Regions from separate parts of the Pedobacter sp. 01T416_2 genome, predicted to be linked through region 2. Evidence: riboswitches for the same ligand, from Rfam matches in the RefSeq annotation. Region 2 holds a riboswitch; the other holds the start of a gene.
The links. Region 2 has a riboswitch for cobalamin ahead of AC1DPQ_RS06925 (TonB-dependent receptor plug domain-containing protein). Riboswitches for the same ligand answer to the same signal wherever they lie in the genome.

Region 1 (9,593 bases), on a different contig from region 2:
CAAAAATGATCGGTGGTTTTACACAGCGTGAACCATAACTCTGTACCCAGCCATTTTTGGAGAAAGCAAAACCATCTAGCTGCTCACCGAAGTATTCAACCATATCGTTACGCTCAAATTCGCCATGAACCAAAACATCCAGATCGATTTCTTCCTGCCAGTTTACGGCTTTTGCGGTTTCTTTCGCAATAAGATCATCATATTCTTCAACTGTAAAAGTTCCATTTTTAAGCTTTGCTCTCCAGCTTCTTACTTCTGCCGTTTGCGGAAACGACCCGATGGTTGTGGTGGCGTAACTTGGCAGATTGAGTTCCTGTTGTTTAATTTTTCTGCTCGAAAATGGACTTAAACGTTCTGCATCCTGCTCTTTTAATCCTAAAACACGTTGTTTAACTTCAGGATTGTGGATGATTTTAGAAACTTTACGGTTAGCAATCGCGATCTTATTTTCCTCAAGTTTTTGCAGGGTAGATGCAGGGCTTTCGTTGGTGATCAGTTTTTTTAAGGTAGCTACCTCTGCAATTTTTTGTTTCGCATAGGCCAGCCACTGTTTAATTTCGGCCGAAAGGTTTTGCGCATTGGTTTCATTGTCTAAATCAACCGGTGAGTGGATTAGGGAACAAGATGGGGCGATCCACACCTTATCGAAGCCCCTTTTTTCTACAGCTTGATTAATGATTGAAGCAGATTTCTCGAAATCATTTTTCCAGATGTTTCTTCCGTCTACCAAACCTAACGAAAGGATGGTATCTTCTTTTAACGAAGCTAAAACATCCGTCAATTGACCTTCAGCTCGTACCAGGTCGATATGTAAAACATTTACCGGGAGTGATGTAGTTAGCGCTAAATTATTGCCCAAGCCCTCAAAATAAGTAGCCAAAACAATTTTTAACCTGGGAAAAGCTTTTCTGATCTCTTTATAGGCATATTCGTAAGCTTTCTTGTCTTTTTCGGTAAGGTCTAAAGTCAAAAAAGGTTCATCAAACTGAACATATTCTACATCCAAAGCATCCAAGCGGGATAATATCTCGATATAAACCGGAAGGAGATTTTTGATCAGATCGATCTTTTCAAAGCCAGCTTCCTTTTCTTTTCCCAATAAAAGGTAAGAAACAGGACCGATTAAAACGGGTTTGGTGGTAATGCCCAATTGTTTTGCCTCGTAAAACTCATCGATAATTTTTGTAGAGAAAAGTTTAAAAGGCTGGTCTTTGTAAAACTCAGGAACGATATAATGGTAATTGGTATCGAACCATTTGGTCATTTCCATCGCTACCAAATCCAATCCTTCTTTTTGATAACCTCTTGCCATAGCAAAATAGAGATCAAGCTCTGAATTTCCTTTTTTCAGGATCACTTCGTTGTACCTTTTCGGGATCGCGCCAAAAGTTAAAGAATGATCGAGCACGTGATCGTAAAAAGAAAAGTCATTCGAAGGAATGATATCAATTCCGGCTTCTTTTTGAAGGTTCCAGTTTTCGTGGCGAATGTTTTTTCCCACCTGAAGTACATTTTTGTACCCAGTTTTATCTGCCCAGTAATTTTCGCAGATTTTCTTTAATTCCCTTTGGCTACCTATTCGCGGATAGCCCAGATTTTGCGTTAGCATCTCTTTTAAAGATTAAGTAAATAAATCGTTTAAAAGCCCTTAAAGCAATATTTTATAATGTTTTTTTGTTAGAAATAAAAAAGGAAAGGTTAGCGCACACACAGCCTACTCATCAGCAAAAAGCTTAAAGCAAGCATATAAAATGGTTAATTTTATGGTGTACAATCAGACCTGACCAATTACTTTATAACGCGAAAGCACCGTCAATTCAATATAGGCAGGTCTCCTGACTTATTCCCGATCTTATCGCCTTCCCATCCCGGTAAACGGCACAGTGGCATGAATGATAAGACCGTTGTCTTTTTTAACAAAAGACAGAATTTACAGTTGCGCGACAGCTCGTGATTTGCACACGATTCCCTATTAATCCCGGTTGTATTCCGGGAACCTGTATCGGTTGATGAAAAATAAAGTTAAGAACTTACATCAGGACAAATGTATGGATTAGGATTTAAAACTTGTAACAAATTTACAGCAAGCCGTTTTTGGACCTTATTCTCTACTATATTTGATTACCTAACTAAACACCCTTATTATGATAAAAATCTACTTTAAAAGGCTTTGTATTGCTTTTTTAATGGTAAATAGCTGTGCGGTGCTGGCGCAGGAAGTGCCAACGCCAAAATCGCATTTTGGTTTTGATATCGGCGACGATTATCAATTGGCCAATTATACCCAAACAGAAGCTTATTTTAAGAAACTCGCGGCAAGTTCTGACCGCATTAAACTAGTTGATATTGGCAAAACCGAAGAAGGCAGAAGTCAATATATGTTGATTGTTTCTTCACCAGAAAACCTCAAGAAATTAGCGCGTTACAAGGAAATTTCGCAACAGCTGGCGCATGCAGAAATTACACCTGAGCAGGCAAAAGCATTAGCCCAGGAAGGTAAAGCAGTAGTTTGGATAGATGGTGGCTTGCATGCCAACGAGGTGGTGGGTGCGCATCAGCTGATCGAAACTGCTTATGAGTTTGCCTCCAGGAAAGACCCTGAAACCCTGCGTATTTTGGATAACGTAATCATTTTGTTTACCCATGCCAACCCTGATGGACAAGAATTGGTGAGCAATTGGTACATGAGAGAGAAAGACCCCAAAAAAAGAACAACCTCAGGTTTGCCTGTTTTGTACGAAAAGTACGCAGGTCACGATAACAACCGCGATTTCTTTATGTTAAACCTTAAAGAAACACAGAATATCGGTCGCCAGCTTTTTGTGGAATGGATTCCGCAGATTATGTATAACCACCATCAGGCTGGTCCGGCAGGAACCGTTGTTGCAGGCCCACCTTATCGCGATCCTTTCAATTATGTTTTCGACCCAACGCTGTTAACCAGTTTAGATGCCGTTGGCGCAGCCATGCACAACCGTATGAATGTAGAAAACAAACCTGGTTATACCCAACGTGGAGGATCGGTTTATTCTACCTGGTACAATGGCGGACTAAGAACCACAACATATTTTCATAATATGATTGGGCTCCTGACCGAAATTATCGGGAACCCTACACCTTCTGAAATTCCGTTAATTCCTTCGAGATTATTGCCGAACGGCGATTCGCCAAACCCGATTACCCCGAGGAAATGGTACTTTAAAAACTCGATTGACTATTCAGTATCGTTAAACTATGCCGTTTTAAATTACGCACAACGTTACCGTGACGAATTGTTGTACAACATTTACCAGATGGGCAGAAATTCGATAGAGCGTGGTAAAAAAGATACCTGGTCTTTTTCTCCTAAAAAAATAGAAGCCATTAATAATGCGGCAAAAGGTGAAAAAGGTGGCCCGATTGCTGGAGGTGATGATGATTTTGGCTCCCGGCGTCAGCTTAGCATGAAAGCTTTTGATACGGTGATGAAGGCTCCTGTAAACAGAGATCCGCGCGGATATATTTTAAGCGCCGATCAGCCGGATTTTAATTCTGCCGTTAAATTTTTAAACGCTTTGATCAGAACAGGTGTTGTGGTTCAAAAAGCAACCGCTTCATTTGCCGTTGCAGGAAAAAATTATCCTGCCGGAAGTTATATCGTAAAAACCGATCAGGCTTTTCGTCCGCATGTTTTAGATATGTTCGAACCGCAAGATCACCCAAATGATTTTAAATATGAAGGAGGCGCACCAATTCCGCCATATGATGCTGCCGGATATACTGCAGTGAACGACCTTTTGAAAAATAAAGTTGAAGTTTACCGTTCGACTGAAAATGGCGATTTTTATGTTTCTTCAGCAGGGAAATCAATATTGGAAAAAGCAAACATCAAACTGAAAAGTGCTGCCGCTCCAAAAGATAAAATTAAAATCTCTCCCAGAAAAATTGCCCTTTGGGATACCTATGGAGGTTCTATGGCCTCAGGGTGGGTGCGCTTTTTAATGGAGCAATACCATTATAACGCAACAGTAATTTATCCGCAGGATATAGATGCGGGGAACTTAAAATCTAAATACGATGTAATTGTTTTTGTAGGTGGCGCGATCCCATCGGTACAAGGAGGAGGGTTTGGAAACAGGTCTTTCGGACCAAAGGCAGAAGAAGTTCCTCAAGAGTTTAGAAACCGTTTGGGAAGGATTACTGCAGACAAATCGATCCCTGAATTAAAGAAATTTTTGGAAGCGGGGGGGAATATTGTAGCTATTGGCAGTAGCACCAATTTAGCTTACCATTTAAATCTTCCAGTTCGGAATGCAATGGTCGAAATCGTAAACGGAGAGGAAAAGAGATTACCCGCCGAAAAATATTATGTTCCCGGAAGCGTTTTAAATGTTGGTGTAGACACAACTTTGCCAACAACCTGGGGCATGGAAAAGGAAGCTGACGTATATTTTGACAATAGCCCCGTTTTTAAGCTCACAGGCGACGCCATTGTGGCTGGAAAGATTAAACCTTTAATGTGGTTCGAAAATGCCACTCCGCTGCGCAGCGGCTGGGCCTGGGGGCAGGCTTACCTGCAAGATGGTGTAACGGCCTTTGAAGCGAAGGTTGGTAAAGGCAAACTGCTTGCTTTTGGGCCAGAAATTGCTTTTCGAGCACAAACCCATGGCACTTTTAAGCTGATATTTAATCAGTTGTACAAGTAGTTACAGTAATTATAAATGAAAGCCACTATCCTAAACGATAGTGGCTTTTTACTTTAGCCTTACCATAGGCAAGTATAATCACCTTAATTTTGTGCTATGAAAGTAGAAATTTGGTCGGACGTAATGTGTCCGTTTTGCTATATCGGGAAAAGACATTTTGAACAGGCGATAGAAAAATTACCTTTCAAAAATGAAATTGAGGTGGATTGGAAGAGCTATCAGCTTAATCCAGAGTATCACAATACCAATAACGAATCGGTGTACGATTACCTTTCGCGGAGTAAGGGAATGCCAATAGAGCAAGCTAAGCAAATGACCAAACAGGTTGTGGATATGGCTGCAAATGCTGGTTTGAAGATAGATTTTGATACGAATATCCCTGCCAATACCTTCAACGCGCATCGTTTGATACATTTGGCGGCAAAACATAACCTTCAGGATTTAGCCGAAGAAAAACTGTTTGAAGCGCATTTCGTAAACAGTAAAAATATCGGTGAAACGAGTGTTTTGGTTGATCTTGCCGTAGAAATTGGCTTGGATAAAGATGAGGCCGAATCAGTTCTGAATGGAAATGAGTTTGCTGAAGCTGTTCGTTATGATATTTATGAAAGCCAGAATTTAGGAATCCGTGGTGTGCCTTATTTTGTAATGGACCGCAAGTACGGTGTTTCCGGTGCTCAGCCTGTTCAGGCTTTTACCGATGCGCTTACCCAAAGTTTTACGGAATGGAAAGACGCTCAGCCTAAAACTACACTGACTTCATTAAACAAAAATGATGATGCGGTTTGTGATGAGAATGGCTGTGAGATATAGATTTGTTTCCCGCAGATTAAGCTGATCAACGCAGATTTTTTCTGCGAAAGCCATTTTGATCTGCGGTTTTTACAGATTAGTCGTCACCTCGACTGGAGCGCAGCGCAATGGAGAGGTCTATTCAAAACGGTCGTCTTTCCCGCGCAGGCGGGAATCTTATATGCAACCTGCGACCCTACTAAGGCATTACGATTCCCAATCAAGTTGGGAATGACGATTCCTCTATACCTGCCACCATCACTTTTTGGTTCGGGAAGACAATAGCCCGGAATAAATGTTCGCATTAACCTATCATTCTTAACTACCGATTTTGATTCTTCAATGGCGTTAACAGATACTCTAAACCATTCACCCGAATTTCGAACATCGTAGCCAATAAATCGCCCAATTTCCCTTTTGGGAAGCCTTTATCCTTATACCAAAGCAAATAACTTTCGGGGATATTGCAGATCAGGTAACCTTTGTATTTTCCATAAGGCATTTGCATTTTCACTAAATCGAGCAATAAGGTTGGGTCCATGGTTAATCGATTAGTTCTAAAGTTTGAATTGCTTCTTCAACAGTACTTATGTTATCAAAAGCAATTCTTAATGTATTTTTTACTTCTTTTAAATTACACATACGTGGGTGGTTCTGCGCAAAAGTTAAAATCTTGGTAAAGGTATTCGAATCGAAATAAGTAGATTGTTTATCGCTTAAGAAATATCCGCGCAAACTATTTTTCTTAAAACTAATTTTCTCGAAACCCAATTTCTTGCCCAACCATTGCAAACGTACCACACTGAGCATGGTTTTTACCTGTGGCGGAACAGGACCGAAACGATCGGCCAAATGTTTTTCAAAAATGGCTAATTCCGCTTCATTATCGAGTTTAGAAAGCTCGGTATATAAATTGTAACGCTCGGTAATATTGGTAATGTATGCGTCAGGGATATATAGTTCCAAGTCGGTATCTACCTGCGTAAAGCCTACAAACGGACGGGCAGGTTCATTTTCGAACAGACCTTTAAACTCAGCTTCTTTTAATTCCTGGATGGCTTCATCCAATATCTTGTGGTACATCTCAAACCCGATTTCGGCAATAAAACCACTTTGTTCGGCGCCCAATAAATTACCACTTCCACGGATATCCAGATCGCGCATGGCCACGTTAAAGCCGCTTCCCAAGTCAGAAAACTCTTCAATGGCGCTTAAACGCTTCCGGGCTTCAGAAGTTAAAGTTGATAATGGCGGCGAAAGCAAATAACAGAAAGCTTTTTTGTTGCTCCTACCTACCCGGCCACGCATCTGATGCAAATCACTCAAACCAAACATGTGCGCATGGTTAATAATGATGGTATTGGCATTTGGAATATCTAAACCTGCTTCTATAATAGTTGTGGCTACCAGAACATCTTTTTCACCATTAATGAAATCGAGCATTACATCTTCGAGTTGATCGCCATCTAACTGCCCGTGCGCAATACCGATCCTCGCTTTTGGAACCAGTTTCTGGATCAATCCACCCAATTGCATCAGATCATTTACACGGTTATGGATAAAGAAAACCTGTCCGCCGCGGTCTAACTCGAACTGAACGGCCTCTTGAATCAGTTTATCGTTAAAAACATGTAACTCGGTACTCACTGGTTGCCGGTTTGGTGGCGGCGTACTGATGATGGATAAATCTCTTGCCCCCATTAAAGAAAAATGCAGTGTTCTCGGGATCGGAGTCGCGGTAAGTGTTAAAGTATCAACGTTTACCCTTACAGCTTTTAACCTTTCTTTTGCAGTAACGCCAAATTTCTGCTCTTCATCAATAATCATGATGCCGAGATCCTTAAACTTTACATCCTTGCTTAGCAAACGGTGTGTGCCGATTAATATATCAACCTTACCAGCTGCGGCTTCGGCAAGGGTATCTTTAATCTGTTTACTGGTTTTAAAACGGTTAATGTAATCAACCGTAACCGGGAAATCTTTTAAACGCGACGAAAAAGTTTTGAAATGTTGTAAAGCCAAAATTGTGGTAGGCACTAAAATAGCGGCCTGTTTACCTTCTGCTACTGCTTTAAATGCAGCACGTACTGCAATCTCTGTTTTTCCGAAACCAACATCACCACAAACCAAACGATCCATTGGATGTGGTGATTCCATATCCTTTTTCACGTCTTGGGTAGCCTTTAACTGATCGGGAGTGTCCTCATAAATAAAAGAAGCCTCCAGTTCAGTTTGTAAATAGCTATCTGGCGAAAATGCCGTTCCGGCCTGGGTTTTGCGCAAAGCATAAAGCTTGATCAAATCCCGGGCGATATCTTTAACTTTTTTTTTAGTAGTTTTTTTTAGCTTATCCCAGGCATCAGTACCCAGCTTATTCATCTTGGGTACTCCACTCTCTTTGCCACTGTATTTGGCAATGCGGTTTAACGAGTTGATGTTTACATAAAGCAGATCGTTATCCGCATAAATTAAACGGATCATCTCCTGGGTTTTACCATTTACCTCAACCTTTTCAAGCCCGGCATATTTGCCGATGCCATGATCGATGTGGGTAACATAATCGCCGGATTTTAGTTCTCGAAGATCTTTTAGAGTAATGGCCTGGCTTTTCTGATAGCCTTTTTTAAGCTTGTATTTATAGTAACGATCAAAAATCTGGTGATCGGTATAAAATGCCGTCTGGATCTGTGGATCTATAAAACCCTCGCGAAGCATGCTGTTAATTGGCGTAAACTTGGCCGTTTTATCAATATCCTCTAAAATAGCATATAACCGCTCGATCTGTTTTGGCGAATCGGTAAAAATAAAATTAACAATGCCGGCTTTTTCATTTTCCTTAAGGTTGTGAATGAGTAGATTGAAATCTTTATTGAATGAAGGTTGTGGCTTGGTTTCAAACTCAAAACGGTTATCCGTTTTATAAAAAAACTGCTTTCCAAATTCTATCAAAGGAAAATCCTGAAGATGATCACCCAACAATTTTTCGTCTGTAAAGGCAAACTTAGGGTCGATCCATTCAGGGTTTTGGGTTTTATCTGTTATAGATAAAGCTTTCCAAAGTTCAACGGCTTTTTTATAGCCAGCTTTAATAATATCAAGGGTAAACTCAACATCTTTAAACCAGAGCTGTGTATCCTGATCGATATAATCGAGGATGCTGATATTGCTTTCGGTCAAAAATTTCGCCTGAACGTTTGGCACAATTGTAAGCGACTTAACATCGGCAACCGAAAGCTGACTTTCAATTTCAAAGCTCCTGATGCTTTCTACCTCATCACCAAAAAACTCAATACGGTAAGGCAAATCAGATGAAAAAGAGAATATGTCTACAATACCGCCGCGGATAGAAAATTGGCCTGGTTCGTAAACAAAATCTCTTCTATCAAAATCGTAATCAATTAAAAATTCGTTGATAAAATCAATGCCCAACTTGGCGCCTAAACTAATTTCTAAAGTGTTTTTTTCTAAAGCAGAGCGGTCAATAACCTTTTCGGCGATGGCTTCGGGATAAGAAACCACAATTTTTCCGTATTCCGAATCGTGATTCAGTTCGTTCAAAACCTCCGCACGGGCCAAAACGTTGGCCGTATCTACTTGTGTAAAATCAAATGATTTGCGGTAAGAAGAAGGAAACAATAAAACCTGTTTATCCAAAACGCTTTCCAGGTCAGACTGAAAATAAGCAGCTTCTTCTCTATCCGGTAGAACGAACAGTAGGGGTTTATGTAATATAAAGTAAGAAGACAGGGCAACAATAGCATCGGCCGAACCCACCAATCCCTTTAATTGTATCTTTGGGTTTTTGCTGCTGTTCAACGCTTTGGTAAATTGGGTTACCCTATCGTCGGTTTTGTATCTGTTTATTAAATCGCGAATGTTCAAGGCACAAAAATAAGCTTATCTTTTAATATTAACCTGCAATTTGTGTAAAGGTTTTTTTAACTATTTTTGGCTGGGTTACGGTGTTGAAAAACAAAAAGCAAAATAAATAAGATCTTTTGTTAGATTCCATTACTCGTTTTGTCGAAATATATCCCCCATTCGTCGATTAAGGGCAAATTGATGTAACAAAGGTGGTGTTATAACCTCTAAATTGTATAAAAAGTGAAACAATGA
Region 2 (6,755 bases):
CAACGAAATATGAGTTATCAATGATGTAGCCATAGCTATCGCCATATTTATTGAAGATGCGGATATTTGGATCAGGAGTTACCTGTTCCCGTCCATAGTATAACATTTTTGCATAGGTAGTCCAAAATTCTTTCGGATCGTATTTAGGAAAATTACTTTCGGTTGGATATTTACTCATATAAGTATAAATGAGCTTATAATCTTCTTTAGTAAGGTTAAACCGTTCTTTAAGCGGAAAAGCATCAGGAAAAATCAATTTCTGCATCAGTTTCTGTTGATCGTTAATGGCGAAAGCGTTTTTCCCCGCTAAACTGAAAGGTTTGTTTACCAGCTTGTTGGTACTATCCATGTATCCGGTACCCATTACCAAATTGCTTAATTTTAATTCATATTCTTTTGAATCGTACCGGGCAGCCTGATCATACACCAATTGTTCGCCATTGTAAAATTTGATGGGATTGGTATGTTTAGCTGATTCTCCTGCATCGCCAATGGCCAGGCGATTTAAAATGCGGCTATCGTATAATCCGTTAGCTTTCAGTTTTTCATTAATTTCGGCACGACCAATAAACTCGAATAAACGGTTAAAAGCATCATTATCACTGGTAAGCAAAATCTTTTTAACGTAATGCTCTATTGATGGAAGTCCATTTTTAGCACTTGTATCTGTTAAAACCTTCGTTTGTCCTTTATAGGCGCTATCGGTAATCATGGTACTCTTAGCCGTTAAGCCTGTATTTTTTAAGCGGTTTACTTTTTCCAAGGCAAAAATTACAGCGGCTAGTTTAACCGTACTGGCAGGATAAAAATAATGGTGTGGGTCTAAATTGTAGCTAAAGGTTTTAAAAGTGGGTTTATTCTTCGCACCACGGTTAATCTGGGTATAGAGAATCTGGATCTGGTTTTGATCAGGATMATGAAGTACAGCGGAAAAAAGCTCAGGCTTAGACTCCATCAGTTTCTTCAAAAAAACAGTATCGGTTTTTTGCGCCATAACAGATAGGCTTATTAATGAAAATGTAACAATTAATATTCTTCTCATGGGTAAAAATTTGATTCCTAATTTAGCTTTTTCTATTAAAACCACCATTTTCCATCATGCATTTTACATGTTGCTTAATTTTGTTACTTTTGCAGCGCTTTTGGTTTCCGGCATTACACCCGGAATTAAAAGGGAATACAGTGTAAATCTGTAACTGTCCCGCAGCTGTAAGCTCTATAACGGATTTCCAATCAATCTGCCACTGTTCCGACTTGTCGGGATGGGAAGGCCGGAAACCCGGGAGTAAGTCAGAAGACCTGCCTTCAGCATTTAATTTCATAGCTTTCGGGGATTGAAGCTAGGATTGAGATACTTAACGTTTTTCGTATTTTCATTTCCTTTTCTATCTGTTGGCTGTGGGCAAAACCACAATCAAATGAACAAAAAAAGAATGCTAACTGTAGCCAGTTTAGGGCTAGCACAGTTAATGATTAGCCAGGTGGCTAATGCTCAAACACAAGACAGTTTGCAGCTCAAAGATGTTGTAATTTCTGCAACAAAAAATGACCAGAAACAATCACAGACAGGTAAAGTGGTTACGATCATCAGTCGTGAAGTATTGGAGCGCAGTAACGGAAAATCATTGCCAGAACTTATTAGCGAGCAGGCAGGGATTATTGTAGCAGGTTCAAGCAGCAATCCGGGATTAAACAAATCGGTATTTTTTAGAGGTGCAGGAAGTGCTTATGCCGTGGTTTTAATCGATGGTATTGTGCAAAACGATCCATCAGGAAACGGAGGTGCATTCGATTTAAGATTGATTTCTATCGATCAGATCGATCATATCGAAATTTTAAGAGGCGGTCAGTCTACCATTTATGGTTCTGATGCCGTTGCAGGAGTAATCAATATCATCACTAAAAAAGGTGGCCCAAAAGGCAATACCATTTATGGTGTGGCCAGTGCAGGCAGTTACGAAACTTACAAAGGAACCATTGGTTTAAACGGTGGTGTTGAAGGTTTTTCGTATAATATTAACTATACCCACGCCAAAACCGATGGAATTTCAGAAGCAGCAACACCAGTGGGAAGTACAGCTGTATTTGATAAAGACGGCTTTAAAACTGATGCCTTAAATGCGAATTTCGGAATCAAACTGGATAAGCATTTCTCTGTAAATCCATTTGTACGCTACTATTATGGCAATTACAAGTTTGATGGTGGCGCTTTTACCGATGCAAACAATTATTCTATCCTGAAAAACTTTGCTGCAGGTACCAATGCCAAATACGAATTTGCAACTGGTAAAGTAACGTTAAACTATAGTTTCGAAAGTACCAGAAACGATGCGCATAGCCAGTACCCAAGCATTAACGAAGGAAGGGTATCACTATTGGATTTATTCTACAACCAAAAATTGGGTAACAAACTCGATTTATTGGTGGGTATCGATAACCGTGTGATGAAATTATCATCAGCAACAAATAAACCGGAAACCAACATTTTTGCCGCTTACGGATCATTATTCTTACACGATTTAAGTGTGTTTAACCTTGAAGTAGGCGGACGTTACAATAAACACGAACAATATGGCGAAAACTATACCTACTCAATTACCCCAAGCATCAATGTCATTAAAGAGATAAAATTATTTGGAACGGTTTCAACAGCATTTAAAGTTCCTACCTTAAACATGCTTTTTGGTCAGTTTGGTGCTAATTTGGATTTAAAGCCGGAAAAATCGAAGAATTACGAAGCTGGCGTTAATTTTAGCTTTGCTGGCGACAAATTTAGCTTACGTTTAGCAGGTTACAAACGCGATTTAACTGACGCCATTATTTATGCTTACCCTAACGGATACATTAACCAGGTAAGTCAGAAAACCAAAGGTTTCGAAGTTGAACCAGCAGTTAAATTCAGTGTGTTTAACATTAATGGCTATTACGCTTATGTAGAAGGCAATGAGTTCAACTTTGTTGATAATGCCGTTGCTAACTATCTTTTCCGCAGACCAAAACATACATTTGGCATTACTGCAGGTGCACAGGCAACAAGCAATTTATATGTGAGTGCAAATTACCGTTATTTCGGCAAACGTACCGATGGTAATTTTAACACGTATACAGTCGACAATCTACCTGCTTATAAATTGTTAAATGCTTATGCCGAATATGCATTGGCAAAGAAACGTGTAAAGATATTTTTTGATGCAAAAAATATTCTGAACGAAAAATACAGCGAAATTATTGGTTACAATAGTTTGGGCTTCAACTTTAATACAGGTGTAAGTTTTAATATCCGCTAATAAAAATTTAACTTTGTTTAAATATTAACCAGAAATAGCATGTCTCATTTAAAATTTAATCCACGCACTTTAATTTTGTTGTTAATGATATTGGCAATAACGGCTTTACGTTTGCTGGTAACATTCAACTCAGATGAATTAAAGTTTGCTAATTTTTCATCAATAGGAGCAGTAGCCTTATTTGGAGGAGCATATTTTAAAGATCATCTTAAAGCATTCGCTTTTCCGCTATTGAGTTTGTTTTTAAGCGATTTAGTACTTTATACAACCATCTATAAACAGTATGTAGATTTGTTTTTAGTTCAAGAACTTTGGACATACCTTGCAATTGCATTAATGGTTTTAGCGGGTCGTTTCTTATTAAAGAAGGTAAATATTGCCAGCTTATTCCTATCTACAATCGTAATTGTATTCATCCATTGGATTGTAAGTGATATCGGTTCATGGTATAAAAACCCATTGTATACGCAAAACTTAAATGGTTTTATAGATTGCTTAATTAAAGCCATTCCATTCGAGATCAGATTCTTAGAAGGAACAATAATCTATGGTGCTTTGCTTTTTGGCGCTTTTGAAATCTTAAAAGCAAAATACCCAGTATTAAAACTGCAAACACAAGAGCTGTAGAAAGATCCATTGTTTGGCATAACACCAATAAAGTAAAAACAAGATAGAAATCCTCTTTTGATTCGATTCAAAAGAGGATTTTTTTTAACTTAGAATATCAATTCCATTTTACCTTTTACATCCTAATGAAAGTTGTTTCCTTTTTACCTGCTGCCACTAAAATGATTTACGATATGGGCCTGCAAGAATACCTGCATGGCGTAACATTCGAATGCCCTAAAGAGGCTGCAGATCAACCAAAAGTTGTACGTTGCATATTAGAAGGCAAAAACTATTCGAGTATCGAAATAGACCGGATCTTTTCGGCATCAAAAGCGCAAGGCAAAAGTTTGTATTGGGTAGATGATGCACTGTTGGAAAGCATCGCACCCGATGTGGTTTTCACACAAGATATATGCGAGGTGTGCAACATCGATACTGTTTGTACCGAAACAGCCGTAATGAAGCTTAGCAAACAGCCAACGCTGGTACCTTTATCGCCAAATAACTTACAGGATGTTTTCGATTGCGCCATTACCATTGCCAGGGCTTTAGGAAAGGAAGAGGTAGCGTTAAACTATCTGGCAGGCCTGCAAAAGAAAACGGATCATATTTTAGATCAGCTTAGGGCAAACCGTGCACCGTTAAAAAGGATTATGCTAATGGAATGGATCGAACCGATATACAATTGCGGACACTGGATTCCTTTTCAGATTGCAGCAGCCGGTGGCGTTGATATGTTGTCCAATCCTGGTGGCGACTCTATTGTAACCCAGTGGGATAAAATCCTGAAATATAACCCAGAGGTTTTGATTATCGCACCATGTGGCTTTGATATGAAACGAAGCATGGAAGAAATGGAGCTGTTAACGTCAAAATCAGGCTGGATCGATCTTGAGGCAGTAAAAAACAATCAGGTTTATATTGCTGATTTTGATATGTTCACCCAACCTAGCGTAGGTACGCTGGTTGAAGGTATAGAAGCTTTAGCCTGCATGTTCCACCCGGAGATATTTAAGGCAGACGAAAACATAGCCAAAAAATTCATCAGCCACAGCCGGTCTGTGAAATCACTAAAATCAGTGTAATCATTTAATCTGTGTAATCATAATTTATGAAATTAGTTGTTTTAACAGGAGCAGGGATCAGTGCCGAAAGTGGGTTAAAAACATTTAGGGATTCTGATGGATTATGGGAGGGCTATAATGTTTATGATGTAGCTACCCCCGAGGCCTGGGAGAGAAACCCCGAATTGGTACAAGAATTTTATAATGAAAGGAGAAGACAGGTTTTAGCCGCAAAACCCAATTTGGCTCACCAGGTGCTTGCTGAGCTGGAAAAAGACTTCGACGTTGAAATTATTACCCAAAACATTGATGATTTACATGAAAGAGCAGGTTCTACCAAAGTTACCCATCTTCATGGCGTTATTACCAAGTCTCAATCAGATAGAAAAGCTGATTTAACTTATCCAATCGTTGGTTCAGAAATCAAAATGGGCGAGCTTTGCGAGTTGGGTTCTCAACTTCGGCCGCATGTAGTCTGGTTTGGTGAAGCTGTACCCATGATAGAGGTAGCCGCTAAACTTTGCAAACAGGCAGACTTGTTTGTACTGATCGGAACTTCATTGGCCGTTTATCCGGCGGCAGGTTTAATCGATTTTGTGCCTTCCTTTGTCGACAAATACATTATCGATCCAAGAACACCCGATGTAAAACGTTATAAAAACGTGATCAACATTGAGAAAAACGCTGTAGAAGGCATTACAGAATTAAAAGAAATATTAGTCAATGCCAGATAAAAAGCTTTGCATTTTTAATTGGAGCGGTGGTAAAGACAGTACATTGGCCTTACACTATGTCTTACAAGATCCTACTATCGAAATCCGTTACCTGATTACAACAGTTACCGAAAAATATAACCGTGTTTCGATGCATGGCGTTAGAGAAGCTTTACTGATTAAACAGGCCGAAAGCATTGGTATTCCACTGTATCAGATCCGTTTGGGCGAAATGCCAGATATGGAAACCTACGACAGTACCATGAAGCATCATCTTTCTAAATTTAAGGAGGAGGGTATTACCCATTCTATTTTTGGTGATATCTTTTTAGCGGACTTACGTAATTATCGTGAAAATAAATTAGCAGAAATTGGGCTTAAGGCTATTTTTCCGCTTTGGAAAAAAGATACAAAACATTTAATTGAAGAATTCCTAAACCTGAACTATAAAACCATCATTGTTTGCACACAGCAAAATCTCGAAAATTTTTGTGGAAAAGTAATCAGCCTTGATTTAATCAAGCAATTTCCTGCAGATATTGATCCATGTGGCGAAAACGGAGAGTTTCATACCTTTGCTTTTGAAGGACCAATTTTCAAGAACAAAATCACTTTCACCATCGGAGAGAAGGTATTCAGGACTTATAACGCACCAAGTAAAACAACTGCTAATGAGGATTCTCCTTGTTCAACAACAGCACTTTCTGGTTTCTGGTATATAGATTTATTGGAATAATTTTTCTTTTCAAAACATTTTGGCATCATTTTTTCTTTAGTATGGGTAATTAACTAAATCACACATCCCATTGAAACCTGTTTAGTGAGGTTAGGTAACTAAACAAGCGTCATATTAAAAAATTAAGAGTTATGAAAAAGATATTGGTAGTAATCGCATTAAGTTCTTCAGTTTTATTTGCTTGTAATAATAAGGCAAAAGAAGAAGCAGCATTAAAACAACAACAGGCCGAAAAACAATTGGCAATTAAAGCAGTTAAAGATAGTTTAAGGTTAGATAGCTTTAAAAAAGCCGAAGTGGCCAAAGTAGAACAGGAAAAAGAAGCTAAACACCAGGCAGAATTAGC

Region 1: linked by a shared signal. The riboswitch ahead of metE (5-methyltetrahydropteroyltriglutamate--homocysteine S-methyltransferase) and the one ahead of AC1DPQ_RS06925 (TonB-dependent receptor plug domain-containing protein) in region 2 are both predicted to bind cobalamin.

What each region holds. Positions count from the first base shown of each region.
Region 1 covers NZ_JBFTQI010000075.1:827-10,419, reverse strand. The annotation lists gene metE (5-methyltetrahydropteroyltriglutamate--homocysteine S-methyltransferase) at 1-1,609, opposite strand, end outside; cobalamin riboswitch at 1,809-2,016, opposite strand; gene AC1DPQ_RS05215 (M14 family metallopeptidase) at 2,145-4,685, shown strand; gene AC1DPQ_RS05210 (DsbA family oxidoreductase) at 4,782-5,498, shown strand; gene AC1DPQ_RS05205 (DUF3820 family protein) at 5,800-6,018, opposite strand; gene mfd (transcription-repair coupling factor) at 6,021-9,359, opposite strand; gene AC1DPQ_RS05195 (DUF2752 domain-containing protein) at 9,590-9,593, shown strand, end outside.
Region 2 covers NZ_JBFTQI010000109.1:691-7,445, reverse strand. The annotation lists gene AC1DPQ_RS06930 (serine hydrolase) at 1-1,042, opposite strand, end outside; cobalamin riboswitch at 1,127-1,321, shown strand; gene AC1DPQ_RS06925 (TonB-dependent receptor plug domain-containing protein) at 1,419-3,287, shown strand; gene AC1DPQ_RS06920 (DUF6580 family putative transport protein) at 3,327-3,914, shown strand; gene AC1DPQ_RS06915 (ABC transporter substrate-binding protein) at 4,040-4,981, shown strand; gene AC1DPQ_RS06910 (SIR2 family NAD-dependent protein deacylase) at 5,008-5,694, shown strand; gene AC1DPQ_RS06905 (Dph6-related ATP pyrophosphatase) at 5,684-6,409, shown strand; gene AC1DPQ_RS06900 (YMGG-like glycine zipper-containing protein) at 6,541-6,755, shown strand, end outside.